Regions from separate parts of the Pseudomonas sp. AC136 genome, predicted to be linked through region 2. Evidence: riboswitches for the same ligand, from Rfam matches in the RefSeq annotation. Region 2 holds a riboswitch; each other region holds the start of a gene.

Region 1 (5,210 bases), 2.7 Mb from region 2:
TCCAATGCCACCCCGGCGACGCTGAGCAAGGCGATGCTCATTGCGCCTCCGGCCAGGTGTCGGTGAACAGCAATTCGCTGAGCGGACGCGGCGTCGCCCAGCCTTCCTGTTGCAGCATCGGCGCTTCGTAGAATTCGGGCACCGGGCCCACGCACAGCACCGCCACCGGTTTGGCCCCGGCAGGCAGGCGCAGCAACTCAGCCAGCGCCTGCGGCTCGAACATCGACACCCAACCCACGCCCAGCCCTTCGGCGCGAGCGGCCAGCCAGAAATTCTGGATCGCGCAGGACACCGAGGCCAGGTCCATTTCTGGCAATGTGCGACGGCCAAACACATGGGCTTCGCGGCCATCACCCAGGGCGACCACAAGCAGCTCGGCGCAGTCGCGAATGCCCTCGACCTTCAGCCGCATAAATTCATCGGCGCGCTGTTCCAGCGCCTCGGCAGTGCGCACCCGCTCTTCTTCCACCAGCGCGTGAATGGCATGGCGCAACGGTGTTTGCGTAATGCGGATAAACCGCCACGGCTGCATCAAGCCGACGCTCGGGGCGTGGTGCGCCGCTTCGAGCAAGCGCGCCAGCACCTCGGGCGCCACTTCGCCGCCGCTGAAGTGGCGCATGTCGCGGCGCTCAGCAATGGCGCGGTAAACAGCCGCGCGCTCGGCGGCGCTGTAGGCGTGGTCGGTCATGCGAGCTGCTCGTCGCTCTGCTGAATGTGGGCGACGGCGGGCGCTGCGCCAGGCCGAAACAGTGCCGCCGCGGCCGCCGGGTTGGACGGCATATACAGGTGAATGTACGAAGCCGTCAGCCGGCCGATGCGGTACACCGCCTCGCTGGTGCGTTTGTAGGTCGGGCACACGCCACGGGCCAGCGGCTCCAGGGCGCAATGCAGCTCCGAATAGTGGTAGGTGTGGCCGCGCACGCGACCTTCGGGCAAGTCGATTTCCTGCAACGCCAGGGCTTTGAGCTTTTTATGCATGAGCGCATTGCCCGGCAACAGGCCCAACAGTTCGCCGCTGGCGCCGTCTTTGTCGGTTAGCGCGTCGAGCAGGTACAACATGCCGCCGCATTCGGCGTGCAGCGGTTTGCCCGCGGCGTGGTGGGCGTGAATGGCGGCGCGCATGGCCTGGTTGGCTTGCAGCGGCTGCAGGTGCAATTCCGGATAACCACCGGGCAAATACAGGCTGTCGACCTCGGGCAACGCGCTGTCGCGAAGTGGCGAGAATTCGATCAGCTCGGCGCCCAGCTCGCGCAGCAGGTCGAGGTTGGCCTGATAGAGAAAGGCGAACGAGGTGTCGCGCGCCACGCCAATGCGCACGCCCTTGAGCAACGGCAATATCTGCCGAACCATTGGTGGCGGCGCGAAGTGCACGGGCGCCGGCAACGTGGTGTCGGCGCTGGCGGCCAGGGCGTCGGCGGCGGCGTCCAAACGGGCGTCCAGGTCTTCCAGCTCTTCGGCTTGCACCAGGCCCAGGTGCCGGCTCGGCAGTTCAATCGCGGCGCTGCGCGGCAAAGCGCCGTACCACTTGATGGCAGGCGGCAGGCAGTCGCGCAGAATTTCGCCATGCCGGGCGCTGCCGGTGCGGTTGGCGAGCACGCCGGAGAACGGCAGGTCGGCCTGGTACGTGGCCATGCCGTGAGCCATGGCGCCGAAGGTTTGCGCCATGCCGGAACCGTCGATCAGCGCCAGCACCGGCACGCCGAAGTGACGGGCCAAATCGGCGGCCGATGGCGTGCCGTCGAACAGGCCCATGACGCCTTCAATCAGAATCAGGTCGGCCTCGGCGGCGGCTTCCCAGAGCAGGCGACGGCTTTCCGCTTCGCCGACCATCCACAAATCCAGCTGGTACACCGGCGCACCACTGGCGCGGGCGAGAATCATGGGGTCGAGAAAGTCCGGCCCGCATTTGAATACCCGAACCCGTTTGCCTTGGCGTGTGTGCAGGCGCGCCAGGGCAGCGGTGACGGTGGTTTTGCCCTGGCCGGACGCCGGTGCGGCGATCAACAGCGCCGGGCATGCGTGGCTCTGCATCAGAACTCCACCCCGGCCTGGGCTTTAACGCCGGACTTGAAGGCGTGCTTGACCATGGCCATTTCGGTCACGGTGTCGGCCGCTTCAATGAGCGCAGGCGGTGCGCCACGGCCGGTGGCGACCACGTGCTGAAATTCCGGGCGGCCGCCGATATCGGCGAGCACGGTGTCGAGGTCGAGGTAATTGTGTTTGAGGGCGATGTTCAGCTCGTCCAGCACCACCAGGCCGATGGCCGGGTCGTTGAGCATGTCTTTGGCCACGGCCCAGGCGGCGACTGCTTTGTCGATATCGCGCTGGCGGTCCTGGGTGTCCCAGGTGTAGCCCTCGCCCATCACGTGGTAGCTGACTTCTTCGGGGAAGCGGCGGAAGAAGCGTTCTTCGCCGGTGCTGGCCGCGCCTTTGATGAACTGCACCACGCCCACTTTCATGCCATGGCCCAAGGCCCGCGCGACCATGCCAAACGCCGAGCTGCTTTTGCCTTTGCCATTGCCGGTGTGCACCAGCAGCAGGCCGTATTCGTTCTGGGCCTGGGCGATTTTCTCGTCGATAAGGGCTTTTTTGCGGGCCATGCGCGCCTTGTGGCGGGCGTCGCGTTCTGCGGATTCGCTCATTGCGGTCTCAGCTCTTCAACATCAATTGTCCAGGCCGGGAAAGCCCGCGCGAGGCGGCGGTTTTCCAACGGCTTGGTTGAGGCTAGCGGAGAACGGCAGACGCAGGGATTGCAGACAATCACCCGACGCCAGACAAAGCCCTCCGCAATGCCGTGGTACTGCGACAGGCCGGTCTCCGGGCTAATGAGCGCGGCCAGTGATGGCCAACAGAACAGCGCGCCTTCCCGTGTTCAACACAGTGGCTAGTGCGGTGTTCAGCTCAATTACCGTTGCGGGGGCAGCGTCGGCTTGTGCCGTTTCTTTTGTACGCGCAACACGTGCAAAACAAGCGGGACCGACTTCCCTGTTTCACCGCCAAATGGCGGCACCTGAAGCGAGGGTGGCAGGTTAGAGGGTTGCAGGTTGAGCGTCAATTCGGCGGGGGTCGCCAACTCGGCGCACTTCTGTATAGGGGAAACCCCTACAAAGCCTGTAGGGGGTGCCCCGATTTTTCGCTTAGCCGCGGCTGCCTATAGTTCACCCAACTTGAACCTGGTCGGGAATTTGCCGTGTTGGCCTATTGCGCGCTTTACCTTGGAGTTGTCATCAGCCTGATTGGCCTGGGCGTGTCCATGCCGTGGTTGGCCGGTGCCGGTCTGGCGGTTACCGCCTTGGCCGGCGTGTTTGTAAGGCCGAGCAAGGCGCCGGTAACCGAGCCGGTTTACGTTGAAGAGACCGCGCCAACCCTGGACAACCAACCGCTGCTTAGCGCCCTGCTGCCGACCTGGAACGACAACCTCGGCCAGGTGCGCCAATTGCTGGGCAGCAATGTCAGCGCGCTGTTCGAGCGCTTCGCCAGTTTGGTCGATCGGCTGCAACAAACCCTCAACCGCTCCGAAAGCGTGCTCGGCAATAACGGCATCGGCGACAGCCTGCGCACCGCCAACGCGCGCCTCGACGAAGTAACCAGCGCGTTCCACGCCGCCAGCGACAACCGCAAGCAATTGCTCGCCACCGTCGGCCACCTGAACAGCTATGCCAGCGAATTGCAGAGCATGTCCAAGCATGTGCAAGACATCGCCAGCCAAACCAACCTGCTCGCCCTCAACGCCGCCATCGAGGCCGCCCGTGCCGGTGAATACGGCCGGGGCTTCTCGGTGGTCGCCGATGAGGTGCGCAAACTCTCCAGCCTGTCGGCCGAAACCGGCCAGCGCATGGTCGAGAAAGTGGGCGAGATCAACAAAGCCATCCAGTCCACCGTCGGCGCTGCGGATCAGCTGTCGGCTAGCGAAGAAAGCAACCTGCATTACCTCGATCAGGTGGCGGGCGAAATCATGCAAGGGCTGTCGGCCAACCTTGACGCGCTGACCCACAGCTCACTGGAGCTGCAACAGGACACCCGCGTCACTCAGGGCGACATTCAGGAAATCGTCGTCAGCCTGCAGTTCCAGGACCGCTCCGACCAGATGCTCGACCACCTGCAAAGCGACATCCAGCGCCTGCAAAGCGCCCTGCAAAGCCAAGACCCGATCATCAGCGACCCGCAGCGCTGGCTGCGCGAACTGCGCAGCCAATTCACCACCGATGAAGAACGCGGCGGCCGCCGTGCAGCCGGCAAAAGCCGCGCTGCGCAAGACGACATCACCTTTTTCTAACGCCTTTTCCTTGCCCTGACGGAGCCCTGCCCCATGGCCAAAACCATTTTGATCGTCGATGACTCATCGTCCATGCGCCAACTGGTGAAGATGACCCTCACCGGAGCCGGCCACCAAGTGATCGAAGCCGTCGACGGCCGCGATGCGCTGGCCAAGCTGACCGGGCAAAAGGTCAACCTGATCATCAGCGACGTGAACATGCCCAACCTCGACGGCATCGGCCTGGTCAAGGCGCTTAAAGCGCGGCCGGAATACAAGTTCACCCCCATCGTCATGCTGACCACCGAAAGTGAGCAAAACAAAAAGGCCGAAGGCCAGGCAGCGGGTGCGCGCGCCTGGATCGTCAAACCGTTCCAGCCGGCGCAGTTGTTGTCGGCCGTCGACAAGTTGGCCAGCTGACATGTTCCAGCTCAGCCACCCCGCCCCCGGCCAGTTGGCCATTGCCGGCAGCCTGACCATTTATGAAGTGAGTCAGGCCCACACCGAGCTCGCCGCCGTGCTCGCCAGCGACACGCACGTGCCGGCCTGGCGCCTGGACCTGAGCGCAGTGGAAGAACTCGACACCGCCGGCGTGCAGTTGTTGTTGGCCCTGCATAAGTCACTGCAACAGCTGGGCATCGTGCTGGAAACCTGCAACCCGGCCGCCGCCGTACTCGAGCTGCTCGCCCTGTTGCGCCTCTCTCATTTGCTGCCGTTGTCGGCAGCCCAGGCCTGAGGGCCACCCCATGCTGAACGGCGAACAGTGGACGCAACTGCTGCTGGGCTTTATCGAAGAAGCGAGCGAGCTGACCAAGCAGGCCGAGGAATACCTGCTGCAACTGGACCAGTCGCCCACTGACGAAGAGGCCCTGAGCGGCCTGTTCCGCGCCATGCACACCATCAAAGGCTCGGCGGGTTTGTTCTCGCTGACGCCGCTGGTGAGTTTCACCCATCA
Region 2 (5,210 bases):
TTCGGCGCGGGTGAGTGGCGGCATCAGGTGGTCGATGATCACGGCCTGGGTGCGGCGCTTGGCCTGCGCGCCTTCGCCGGGGTCGTTGACGATAAACGGGTACACGTTCGGCGTTGGGCCAAGAATTGCGTCCGGCCAGCACTGCTGCGACAAGCCCACGCTTTTGCCCGGCAGCCATTCCAGATTGCCGTGCTTGCCCACATGCACCACGGCATTCATGGCGAAGGTGTCGCGCAGCCAGAAGTAAAACGCCAGGTAACCGTGGGGCGGCACCAGATCGGGGTCGTGGTACACGGCGCTGGCGTCGAGCTGGTAGCCGCGCGCCGGTTGGATGCCAACAAAGGTCAGGCCGTAGCGCAGACCGGCGATCATCATGCGGCCGCCTCGGAACATGGGGTCTTGCTCCGGCTCGCCCCAGCGCTCGCGCACGGCTTGTTGGTTAGCCAGTGGCAGGCGCGCAAACAGGCGGTGGTAGTCGGCCAGCGCCAGACTTTGCGCGCAAGGTCGCAGGTCCAAGCCGTCAAGATCGTTAGTCACGCCTCCGAGCAATTGATGAATCAACGCGGTGCCAGTTTCCGGCAAACCGTCCACCGGATAGCCCTCGTCCTTCAGGGCGCGAAGAATATTCAGCGCCGCAGCGGGCGTGTCGAGGCCCACGCCGTTGCCGATGCGGCCATCGCGGGTGGGGTAATTGGCGAGCACCAGGGCGATGCGTTTGTCGGCGTTCGAAACGCGCGCCAGGGCCACCCAGCGGCGCGCCAGCTCGGCGACAAAGTCCATGCGCTCCAGATCGGCTTCGTAACACACCACATCGCTCTGGCTGCGCTCGCTGCGCCAGGCCAGGCCCTTGAAACTGATGGGGCGGGTAATCACCCTGCCGTCGAGTTCCGGCAAGGCGATGTGCATGGCCAGGTCGCGCGAGCCCAGGCCCTGCGGGTTGGCTTGCCATAGCGGCTGGTTGTCCAGGGCGCAGATGGCTTGCAGCACGGGCACATTGCGGCGGAACGGGCGCAAGTTGGGCTGCTCGGGGTTGGATTGGGCAAAGCCGGTGGTGTTGATGATCAGGCTGGCATTGCTTTCGTCGAGCAGGTCTTCGACCACGGCCAGGCACGCGGCTTCTTTCAAACTGGCGACGGCGATGGGCAGCGGGTTCAGCCCTTGCGCGCTCAAGCGCTCGCAGAAGCTGTGGATAAAGGCGGTGTTCGCCGACTGCACGTGAGTGCGATAAAACAGCAGGCCGACCACCGGCTGACCGGCTGTCCAGGTCGCTTGCCAATCTGTCAGTCCGGCATTGGCCTCGCTGGGGTGGTACACGCCCACACGCGGCAACGGCTGCGGCTCGGCCCAGGGGTAATCGCCGTTGAGCCAAGTGGCGGCCAGGTAATGAAACAGCTGACGGGCGTTGTCGACGCCGCCCTGGCGCAGGTACTGCCACAGGCGTTCGGCCTGCTCCGGCGCGACGGTGCCGAGGGCGGTTAGCTCCGGGTCCGGGCTGTCATCGCCTGGCACCAGAATCAACTGTGCGCCGCGTTGCGCCAGTTCCACCAGCCGCTCAATGCCGTAGCGCCAATAACTCAGCCCGCCGTGCACCGATACCAGAATCACCTTGGCGTGTTGCAGCACTTCCTCGACGTAGAGGTCCACCGAGGCGTGATTTTGCAACTGCGCGGGGCTGGCCAGGCGCAGGCTTGGGTAATCGTCCGGCAGGGTTTGGGCAGCGGCGGCGAGCAGCGAAAGGTGCGAGTCACCGGTGCACAGAATCACCACATCCGCAGGGGTTTGCGCCAGATGGGCGATGCCATCAGCGGGGACGAAACCACCGGGTTGGGTGCGCAGTAAGTGCATAACAAACTCAGATGCTGTGCTTCCCTCTCCCGCTTGCGGGAGAGGGACCGAGGGTGAGGGCCGGGGCTAACGCAAAACCGCTGCCCTCACCCCAACCCTCTCCCGCGAGCGGGAGAGGGAGCAAAGGCAATTGCCGCGTGCTCACACCAATGCCTGGCGCAATTCGTTACTAATCACCGCCTCATCCAACTCCTGGCCAATGATCACCAAATGACTGCTGCGCGTTTCATCGCTGCGCCACGCGCGGTCGAAGTGTTTGTCGAAACGCTTGCCCACGCCCTGAATCAGCAGGCGCATCGGTTTGCCGGGAATGGCGGCGAAGCCTTTGATGCGCAGCACGCCGTGACGCTCCACCAGGCCGTTGAGCGCAGCCAGCAACTGCGCTTCTTCGACTTCCGGCAGTTCCACGGAGAAGGAGTCGAACTCGTCGTGGTCATGCTCTTCGTGGTCTTCAAGATCGTGGTGGGTTTTGCGGCTGTCGATGTGCAGCTCGGTTTCCGAATTCAGGCCCAGCAGCACCGACAACGGCAACACACCGCTGCGCGCTTCGATCACCTTCACCGCTGGCGGCAGTTCCTCGGCCACTTCTGCACGCACGGCCGCCAGCGCTTCAGGGCTGAGCAGGTCGGCTTTGTTGAGAATCACCAGGTCGGCGCTGGCCAGTTGGTCGGCGAACAGCTCGTGCAGCGGCGATTCGTGGTCCAGGTTCGGGTCTTCGCGGCGCTGTGCGTCGACCTGGTCCGGAAACGCGGCAAACGTGCCGGCGGCCACGGCAGGACTGTCGACCACAGTGATCACCGCATCGACGGTGCAGGCATTGCGAATTTCCGGCCAGTTGAAGGCCTGCACCAATGGCTTGGGCAGGGCCAGGCCCGAGGTTTCGATAAGAATTTGGTCAAGGTCGCCGCGACGCGCCACCAGCTCGCGCATCACCGGGAAGAATTCCTCCTGCACCGTGCAGCACAGGCAACCGTTGGCCAGCTCGTAAACGCGGCCGTTGGCTTCTTCTTCGGTGCAGCCGATGGTGCATTGCTTGAGGATTTCACCGTCGATACCCAGCTCGCCAAATTCATTGACGATCACCGCAATGCGGCGGCCTTCGGCGTTGTCGAGCATATGGCGCAGCAGCGTGGTTTTGCCGGCGCCGAGGAAGCCGGTGACGATGGTGACGGGGAGTTTGGCCAAGCTTTTCATCGAATGCAGCCCTGTTGGATACGCGCGAAATCGGATCGGCGGGCGGCTGCGACGGCTACAGCGAGCAGAGCGCTCACCGCAGAATTCGCCACCGGATCACCCCGCCCGGTTGTCGTGAATAGGTTCGAGGCAGGTCTCCTGGCTCACGACATGGCCCTTGATGCGGGCCGCTTTCCTCGCCTTCCCGCGCGTGGCAGTGGCACTGGAAGAAAGCCGGTCGTTTACAGTTGCGGGGGCAGCCGCGGCCTGGCTGTTCAGCGCACCGCGTTCCCTCTTAGCTCTGGCGCAAATACGCCGAGACCTCGAAGCGAGCAAGGCTACGCAGTGGTGGGGGATGGGTCAAATTCGATGAGGTCCGATCATCCAGCTTCTGGACATGGAAGCCTGCACGGGCGAGGCACGTCAGCGTTGACCTTTGCCGATGAAAATGGTGTTCTAGCGCGCTGTTTCAGGTGTCTTGCGTCGTCGTGCGCAAGGTGAAACGGGAAGTCGGTGCGCGCTCTGGTCGGTTCTGGAGCAGTTAGTCCGACGCTGCCCCCGCAACGGTAGGCGTGTGTTGAAACCCTTCAGCCATGCGAGCCCGGAGACCGGCCTGAATTCATACCAGTAGGCAAAACCCGCGGTGGGCGGGCGCAAGCCGGAAGTCTGAATGCGCTCGCATTCGGCTCCTCGTGCGTTCCCTTCTGCTACGTTTTCATTTCCAGTTCAGAGGGAACGGTCATGTCCAGTAGCACCCTTACTCATTCTGCCGAGGCCAGCGCCTCGCTTTCTCAGCGTCTCGTGGTCGCCATCGGCGCCGGCCTGTTGGGCGCGTTGCTGGTGTATTTCGCCGGTTTCTCCCATGTCGAGGCGGTACACAACGCTGCTCACGACACCCGCCACAGTGCCGCGTTTCCGTGCCACTAATTTCTGTGCCACCAAGTGTGCGTGCGACTGAAGAGACCGCGAAATGATTAAGCGTATTGCGCAAACCGCCGGGTTTGCCGGGCTGCTGGGTGCCCTGTTTCTGACCCTGTTGCAAAGCTTCTGGGTGGCGCCGCTGATTCTTCAGGGCGAAACCTTTGAAAGCGCTGAGCCCGCCGCCGTGCAAGTGGCGCCGGCTGAGCACAGCCACGAACCGGGCGCCGCCGCCCATTCCCATGAACACAGCAGCGAAGCGTGGTCGCCGGAAGATGGCTGGCAACGCGTCGCGTCGACCACGGGCGCCAACCTGGTGGTTGCCGTTGGTTTCGCGCTGATGTTGGCGGGCTTGTTTACCTTGCGCGCGCCGGGTCGTACCCGAGACGGTCTGTTCTGGGGCCTGGCGGGTTTCGCCACCTTTTCGCTGGCACCTTCGCTCGGTCTGCCGCCTGAATTGCCTGGCACCGCCGCTGCTGATTTGCAGCTGCGTCAGTACTGGTGGATCGGCACCGCAACCGCGACCGCCGTGGGCCTGGCCTTTTTGGTATTCGCCCGCCACTGGGCGGTGAAAGTGATCGGCGCTGTGTTGCTGGTGGTGCCACATGTCATCGGCGCGCCGCAGCCTGAGGTGCATTCGAGCTTGGCGCCCGAGGCGCTGGAGCATCAGTTCATCTGGGCCTCGCTGATTACCAACGCGCTGTTCTGGTCGGCCCTGGGCTTGCTGAGCGCCTGGCTGTATCGCCGGTTTGCGGGCAAGAGCGCGGTGTAACCCCCTCGTTGGTGCTGCGCAAGAACCCGCTGAAGGGCCATGCTCTCAGCGGGTTTTTTTCTTACCTACTCAGGCGTTTTTCTCTGTGCCTATCGTTGCGCCTTTTATCGCTGGAATCGGATGCCGCGCGGGTTGTAGCGAGGCTGAACTTCGCCAATTGCTGGAACACACCTTGGCCGCGCACGGGTTGGGCCTCGGCGACGTCGCCGGCCTCGCCAGCGTTGAACATAAACGTGATGAAGCCGGCCTTCGCGCGCTCGCCGCGACGTTGCGCTTGCCGCTCGCGTGGCTGCCACCGGCTCAGTTGGACGCAGCCAGTGATCGCGTCAGCAGCGTGTCGGCCATTGCCCTGCGCGCAACTGGCGCAGTCAGCGTCGCCGAGGCAAGCGCTCTGGCGCAGGTGGAAGCGGTGACGGGAAAACGCGCCGGGCTTTTAATCGGTAAACACATCAGCGCGAGCGCCACCGTGGCCATCGCCGGCGTGGAGGAATGCGTATGACGG
Region 3 (5,210 bases), 580 kb from region 2:
TCGAGGTCCAGGTTCAAGGTGCGCTTGGCCCGGCGCGGCAAGGCGTGGCCGGTTTCGCGGTCGCGGGCGTCGAGCCAGGTGGCGTTGGCCGAGGCTTGCCAGCCGAGCACGTCGCGCTCCAGCGTCAGCTCCACGCCTTGTAAGCGCGCGGTGTTGAGGTTCACCGCGCAGTACAAAAACGTCGCCGGGTCGCAGAGCACGGTGCTGATCAGGTCGCGTACGTCGTTGCGGTAAGCGGCCAGGCTCCAGCGCGTGGCCAGGTACTCGCCGCGCACTTGCAGCTCGTAAGTTTTCGAGTGCTCGGGTGACAGGCCCGGATTGCCGACATAGCCATTACCGTCATCCGGCCAGTACAGCTCGTTGTAAGTCGGTGCGCGGAAGCCTTCGCTGTAGGAGGCGATCACCGATGTGCTGTCGCCCACCGGCACGGTCAACGCGCCGTTCCAGGTGTTCTCGCTACCGAACTGTTCATTCTTGTCTCGGCGCAATCCCAGCTCGGTGGCGAACCACTCGCCCTGGAAACGATGTTGTGCAAAAGCGGCCTGGTTCCAACGGGTTTGTTGGTTGTATTGGGTGCTGCTGTGCAATTGGTCCTCGTAGAAATCGACCCCGGCGAGCACGGTGTGCTGCTCGCCTAGTTCCAAGGTGTTCAACCACGACACGGAGTCGCGGTAGGTGTTGAACACGCTCACTTCGTCGCTGAGTTTGTCTTGGCTTTTCTGCCGGCTTTCGCTGTGGCCGACTTCCCAGCGACTGCTCCAGAGGTCGTTGAACTGCGCGTCGACAAAACCGCTGGCGCTGCTGAGGGTGAAGTCGGTGTAAGGCTGCTGCGGATAGCTGAGGAAGGTGCTCATGTCGAAGCGACCGAACGGGTTGTCGTACTCGTTGCGGCCGCGTTGGTCCAGCAGGCTGACGCCGCCTTCGACGCGCTCGTTGAATTGGTGGCTGAGGTTGAAGCTCAAGGCTTTGTTGCGGTAGGCGTCGTGGTCGCTGTCGGAATCGTAGGACTGGCCGGTGCGGTCGCTGCCGGCGGTTTCGTCGAGGCTGCCGTTGAGGCTGAAGCGCGTCTGTTCATCGCCGCCACTGAGGCCCAGGCTGCGCTGCCAGCTTTGGTGACTTCCGGCGCTCACGGCCAGGCGCGGTTGCAGGCCGCTGTCGCCGCGACGGGTGAAAATCTGCACCACGCCGCCAATGGCATCGCTGCCATACAAGGCCGAGCGCGAGCCGCGTACCACCTCGATGCGTTCGATTTGTTCGAGGCTTAAAAACTGCAGACTGGCGCCGCCATCGGAGGCCGAACCGATGCGTTGGCCGTCCACCAGAATTAGGCTTTGAGTGTTGCTGCTGCCCCGAATAAACAGTGAGGTGTTGCTGCCGCGCCCACCGTTCTGCACCAGTTGCACGCCAGGCACGCGGGTGAGCAGGTCGGTGATGGAGCGGGGCTGCAAACGCTCGATGTCAGCACGGGTGAACACCTTGGCAGCAGCGGTGGCCTGCGCTAACGGCTCGGCGTTGCGGCCGGAGGTGATGACCATTTCTTGCAGCTTCAGCACTTGGTCAGTGCTTTGCGCCTGCACCACAGCGGGCAGCAGCAGCGCGGGCAGGGCGAGATGTCGGTACTTCATGGAGTATTCCTCAAAAGATTTTTGAGGAGGGCATGGGCAAGCGTGGCGCTTGAAGGCGCCTGCGCTTGATGGTGCTGCCCTCCGCAACACCAGTCGATTCCATGCAGGCCGGTCTCCGGGCTCTCGACTGAAAGGGCATCCTTTCCTGCCGCGATCACCTTCCCAGGAAACAACCCAGTGGTGTGTCGATCGGGCATGCAGCGTGGCTGCGGTCGATTACCGTTGCGGGGGCAGCGCCGGGATGGCTCCTATGGAGCGCACCGGCTTCCCGTTTAACGCCGGGCTCGTGTGAGCCGGACGCACCTGCGTGGATAAACGCCGCGCACCGTAGCGGTGGCGGCGGGGTGGGTCAAGAGGGTGGGGCGTTGCAGCAAACGCGGTTTACGCGCTTGGCTCTGCCTGCCCAAGCCGGCTGGCGGCTTTGTGCAGGTCGAGCACCAACCGCTCCAGAGCACGGGCGGCGAGCTGGGTCTGGTTTGCGGCTTCGGCGCTTTGGCCCGCGCCTGAACTGATGGTTTGCGCTTGCAGATTGGCGGCTTGAGCTTGGTCGCGCTGCGATTGCATGGCGCGGCTGATTTCGCCGATCTGCATTTGCATGCCCGCCACCTCCTCATGAATGCGCTGCAACGCCTGGTTAGCCTGCGTGGCTTGGTCAACGCTGGTGCCGACGCTGGTTTGGCATTGCTGCATCGAGCCAACCGCCTGCACGGCTTGCTGACGCATGCTGTGCAGGCTCTGGGCGATAGCGTGCGTGGCCTCGGCGGTGCGCTGGGCGAGGTTGCGCACTTCCTCGGCAACCACGGCAAAGCCACGTCCCGACTCGCCGGCCCGCGCGGCTTCAATGGCGGCGTTGAGCGCCAACAGGTTGGTTTGTTCGGCGATGCCGCGAATGGTTTCGCTGATGCTCTGCACCGCCACCGTGTGTTGGCTCAGGCCTTCGATAGTGCGGGTGGCATCGCTGACCAGGCTGGCCAGGCGGCTGATTTGTTCGGTGGTCTGCTGCACCACGCTGGCGCCTTCCTTGGCCAGTTGCAGCGCTTGTTGCGAGGCATGTTCGCTGCCCAGGATGTGCTCAGTCATGGCGCTGATGCTGTGGCTAACCCCTTGGGTGGCTTCGGCGGTCGCTTGGGCGGCGCTGTTCTGCTGGTTGGCGCACAGGCTTACGGTGCTGGAGGTCTGGTTGAGCGCGGCGCTGGTGTGGTGCAGCGCGCTGCCGGCAGAGACGATGCTCTGCATGGTGTCGTCCATCTTGTCGACGAAGCTGTTGACCCAGCCGGCCAGCGAGCCGGTTTCATCGGCTTGCAAATGGGTGGCGCTGAAGCGGTTGCTCAGCGGCGCGCCGCATTCGGCGGTGTCCAGGAAGAAGTCGCACAGCGCCTGCAATTTCTGGCTGCGCGGACGCAGGCTGAAGTACCAGAAGTTGAACAACACCAGCGCGCTCACGCCAAACAGCGCCCAAGGCAAATGTTCACCTTGCCAGCCCAGGCCGGCGTGGGCGCCGTACAGCAACGCGGCGGCGACCCCGACATTCAGCAGCAGCGCTTTGAGCAAGGTGTAACTGAGGCTGCGCGGGCGATACACCTCTTCCAGATCGCCCTCGCACATCATCCCCCAGGTATCGGGCGACCCGGGCAGGTTGAGGGTCAGGCCGGCGCCGACTACGGGCACGCGGCGGTAATCCGGGTAGCCGGGATACAGCACGAACAGGTTGCTGCCGCAGCGCATGGTTTCGCGCACGCCGGGGTGCAACTCCTGGGTGGCGGGGTCGGTAAAGCGCAGTTCGAATTCGGTGTGCTGGGTAACGCGCACGGTGCCGAACGGGGTGTGCACGCCGTCCTTGAGGTTTTCGCCAGCGCTGAAGGTGCTGTCTTCAAAGCGTGAGCGCGACAGCGCGGTGCCGGGCGCGATGGCCGGGTCATACACCGACTTGATCATAAATAAATAGTTGTCGCCGGAGTCGCGGTACACGTGGCCGGCTTCGCGTTGGATCAAGTCGCTCATCACATCGTTGGGAATGCGCGCGCACAGGCAGGCGACGGTTTTGCCGGCGACGATCAGCGGCTGGTGAAACATCAGCGTCACGGCGTCATGGAAGCGCGAGGTGGTGGCACCGAGCGTGGCGGTGACTTGATCTTTGTAAGGCCCGAGCAGAAACGGCGCGCGAAGACCGGCGGCCAGCGCTTTGGCGTCGTGGCGTTGCCCCACTCGCGGCGCATGGGTGGAGGCGAGCAACGTGCCGTCGGCGCTGACCACAAACAGCTCCGACACCTCGCGCATCGGCTCGGCAATGCGCTGCAACTGGGCGGCATCCACGCGCGGCCATTGCTCGCTCAGCGTTGCCGCTACCTGATGCAGTTGCTGCCAATGTTGCTGCGTCCAGCCGAGCAACAACTGCGCGCGCGTGTTGGCCATGCCGGTAAAGGTTTTTTCCAGTCGCGCCGCCTGGTTGCGGTTGATCAGGCTGGCCCAGCGCAAGGCCCATTTGTTGTGCGTGCCCCACCAGGGCAGCCAACGCTTCTCGCGGCCGCTGAGGGCCATCTCGTGACTTTTAAGGTGCATGTCGGTGCTCGCAAATGACAAAGGGCAGTGCTTTGTCTAGCGTGCGCTTATTGCAATAACAGGACCGAAAGGCGCCGCTACTGGCCGATTGATGGCGCAATGACGCATTTCGCCAGATGAATGTCGCTTTTCCAGATGGGACGTACGTACTTTCCTCCGAAAGGTGTTGCCTCGAGCCGGCCGCAGTGCTGGGGGTGCGCCGTATTGGTGCATGTCAGACGTCGGTTCTCCTGTAGGGATTTTCCGTCGGGTTGCGTCAAGTCAAGATCCGCTTTGTCGCAGCTTCCTAGACTGGCCGCCCACGCACTGCACCGGACCGCCGCCATGCTCGACGCCATTCATTGGGATGCTGACCTGATTCGCCGTTACGACCGCCCCGGTCCTCGCTACACCTCATACCCCACCGCGTTGCAATTCAACGAAAACGTCGCCGGCAGCGCCTTGGTGCATGCCCTGAGCGAAAGCCGCGCGGCGTTGCGGCCGTTGTCGGTGTATGTGCACGTGCCGTTCTGCGCCAACATTTGCTACTACTGCGGCTGTAACAAGGTGATCACCAAAGACCGTGGTCGCGCGGTGCCGTATTTGCAGCGCCTGCATGAAGAAATCAGCCGCGTCGCCAGTCAGCTCGACCGTCGCCAGGTAGTCGAGCAACTGCATTTCGGCGGCGGCACGCCAACCTTTCTTGGCCACACCGAGCTGCGCGAATTGATGCAGCACCTGCGCGAAAACTTCACCCTGCTCGACGGTGACAGCGGCGACTACGGCATCGAGATCGACCCGCGCGAAGCCGATTGGTCGACCATGGGCCTGCTCCGCGAACTGGGCTTCAACCGCGTCAGCCTGGGCGTTCAAGACCTCGACCCGCAGGTGCAACAAGCCGTCAACCGCCTGCAAAGCTTTGAGCAGACCCGCGCCATCGTCGAAGCGGCGTGGACCCTGCAATTTCGCTCGGTGAACATCGACCTGATTTACGGCCTGCCGAAACAGACGCCCGACCGTTTTGCCCGCACCGTAGACAAGGTGATT

What was found. A riboswitch is a leader RNA that binds a small molecule or an ion and turns the genes downstream of it on or off. The one in region 2 is predicted to bind cobalamin.
Region 1: it holds a riboswitch for cobalamin, as region 2 does, so the genes downstream of both, cobO (cob(I)yrinic acid a,c-diamide adenosyltransferase) here and cobW (cobalamin biosynthesis protein CobW) in region 2, are expected to answer to the same signal.
Region 3: it holds a riboswitch for cobalamin, as region 2 does, so the genes downstream of both, ACZZZU_RS17660 (TonB-dependent receptor domain-containing protein) here and cobW (cobalamin biosynthesis protein CobW) in region 2, are expected to answer to the same signal.

What each region holds. Positions count from the first base shown of each region.
Region 1 is NZ_OZ409865.1:701,519-706,728, forward strand. Features, by position in the region: gene cbiB (adenosylcobinamide-phosphate synthase CbiB) at 1-41, opposite strand, end outside; gene bluB (5,6-dimethylbenzimidazole synthase) at 38-688, opposite strand; gene ACZZZU_RS03110 (cobyrinate a,c-diamide synthase) at 685-2,031, opposite strand; gene cobO (cob(I)yrinic acid a,c-diamide adenosyltransferase) at 2,031-2,642, opposite strand; cobalamin riboswitch at 2,792-3,029, opposite strand; gene ACZZZU_RS03120 (methyl-accepting chemotaxis protein) at 3,254-4,276, shown strand; gene ACZZZU_RS03125 (response regulator) at 4,310-4,675, shown strand; gene ACZZZU_RS03130 (STAS domain-containing protein) at 4,677-4,991, shown strand; gene ACZZZU_RS03135 (chemotaxis protein CheA) at 5,002-5,210, shown strand, end outside.
Region 2 is NZ_OZ409865.1:3,369,268-3,374,477, forward strand. Features, by position in the region: gene cobN (cobaltochelatase subunit CobN) at 1-1,845, opposite strand, end outside; gene cobW (cobalamin biosynthesis protein CobW) at 1,987-3,039, opposite strand; cobalamin riboswitch at 3,151-3,359, opposite strand; cobalamin riboswitch at 3,473-3,649, shown strand; gene ACZZZU_RS14915 (CbtB domain-containing protein) at 3,760-3,945, shown strand; gene ACZZZU_RS14920 (CbtA family protein) at 3,989-4,708, shown strand; gene ACZZZU_RS14925 (cobalamin biosynthesis protein) at 4,794-5,207, shown strand; gene cobM (precorrin-4 C(11)-methyltransferase) at 5,204-5,210, shown strand, end outside.
Region 3 is NZ_OZ409865.1:3,944,821-3,950,030, forward strand. Features, by position in the region: gene ACZZZU_RS17660 (TonB-dependent receptor domain-containing protein) at 1-1,625, opposite strand, end outside; cobalamin riboswitch at 1,715-1,947, opposite strand; gene ACZZZU_RS17665 (methyl-accepting chemotaxis protein) at 2,007-4,184, opposite strand; gene hemN (oxygen-independent coproporphyrinogen III oxidase) at 4,509-5,210, shown strand, end outside.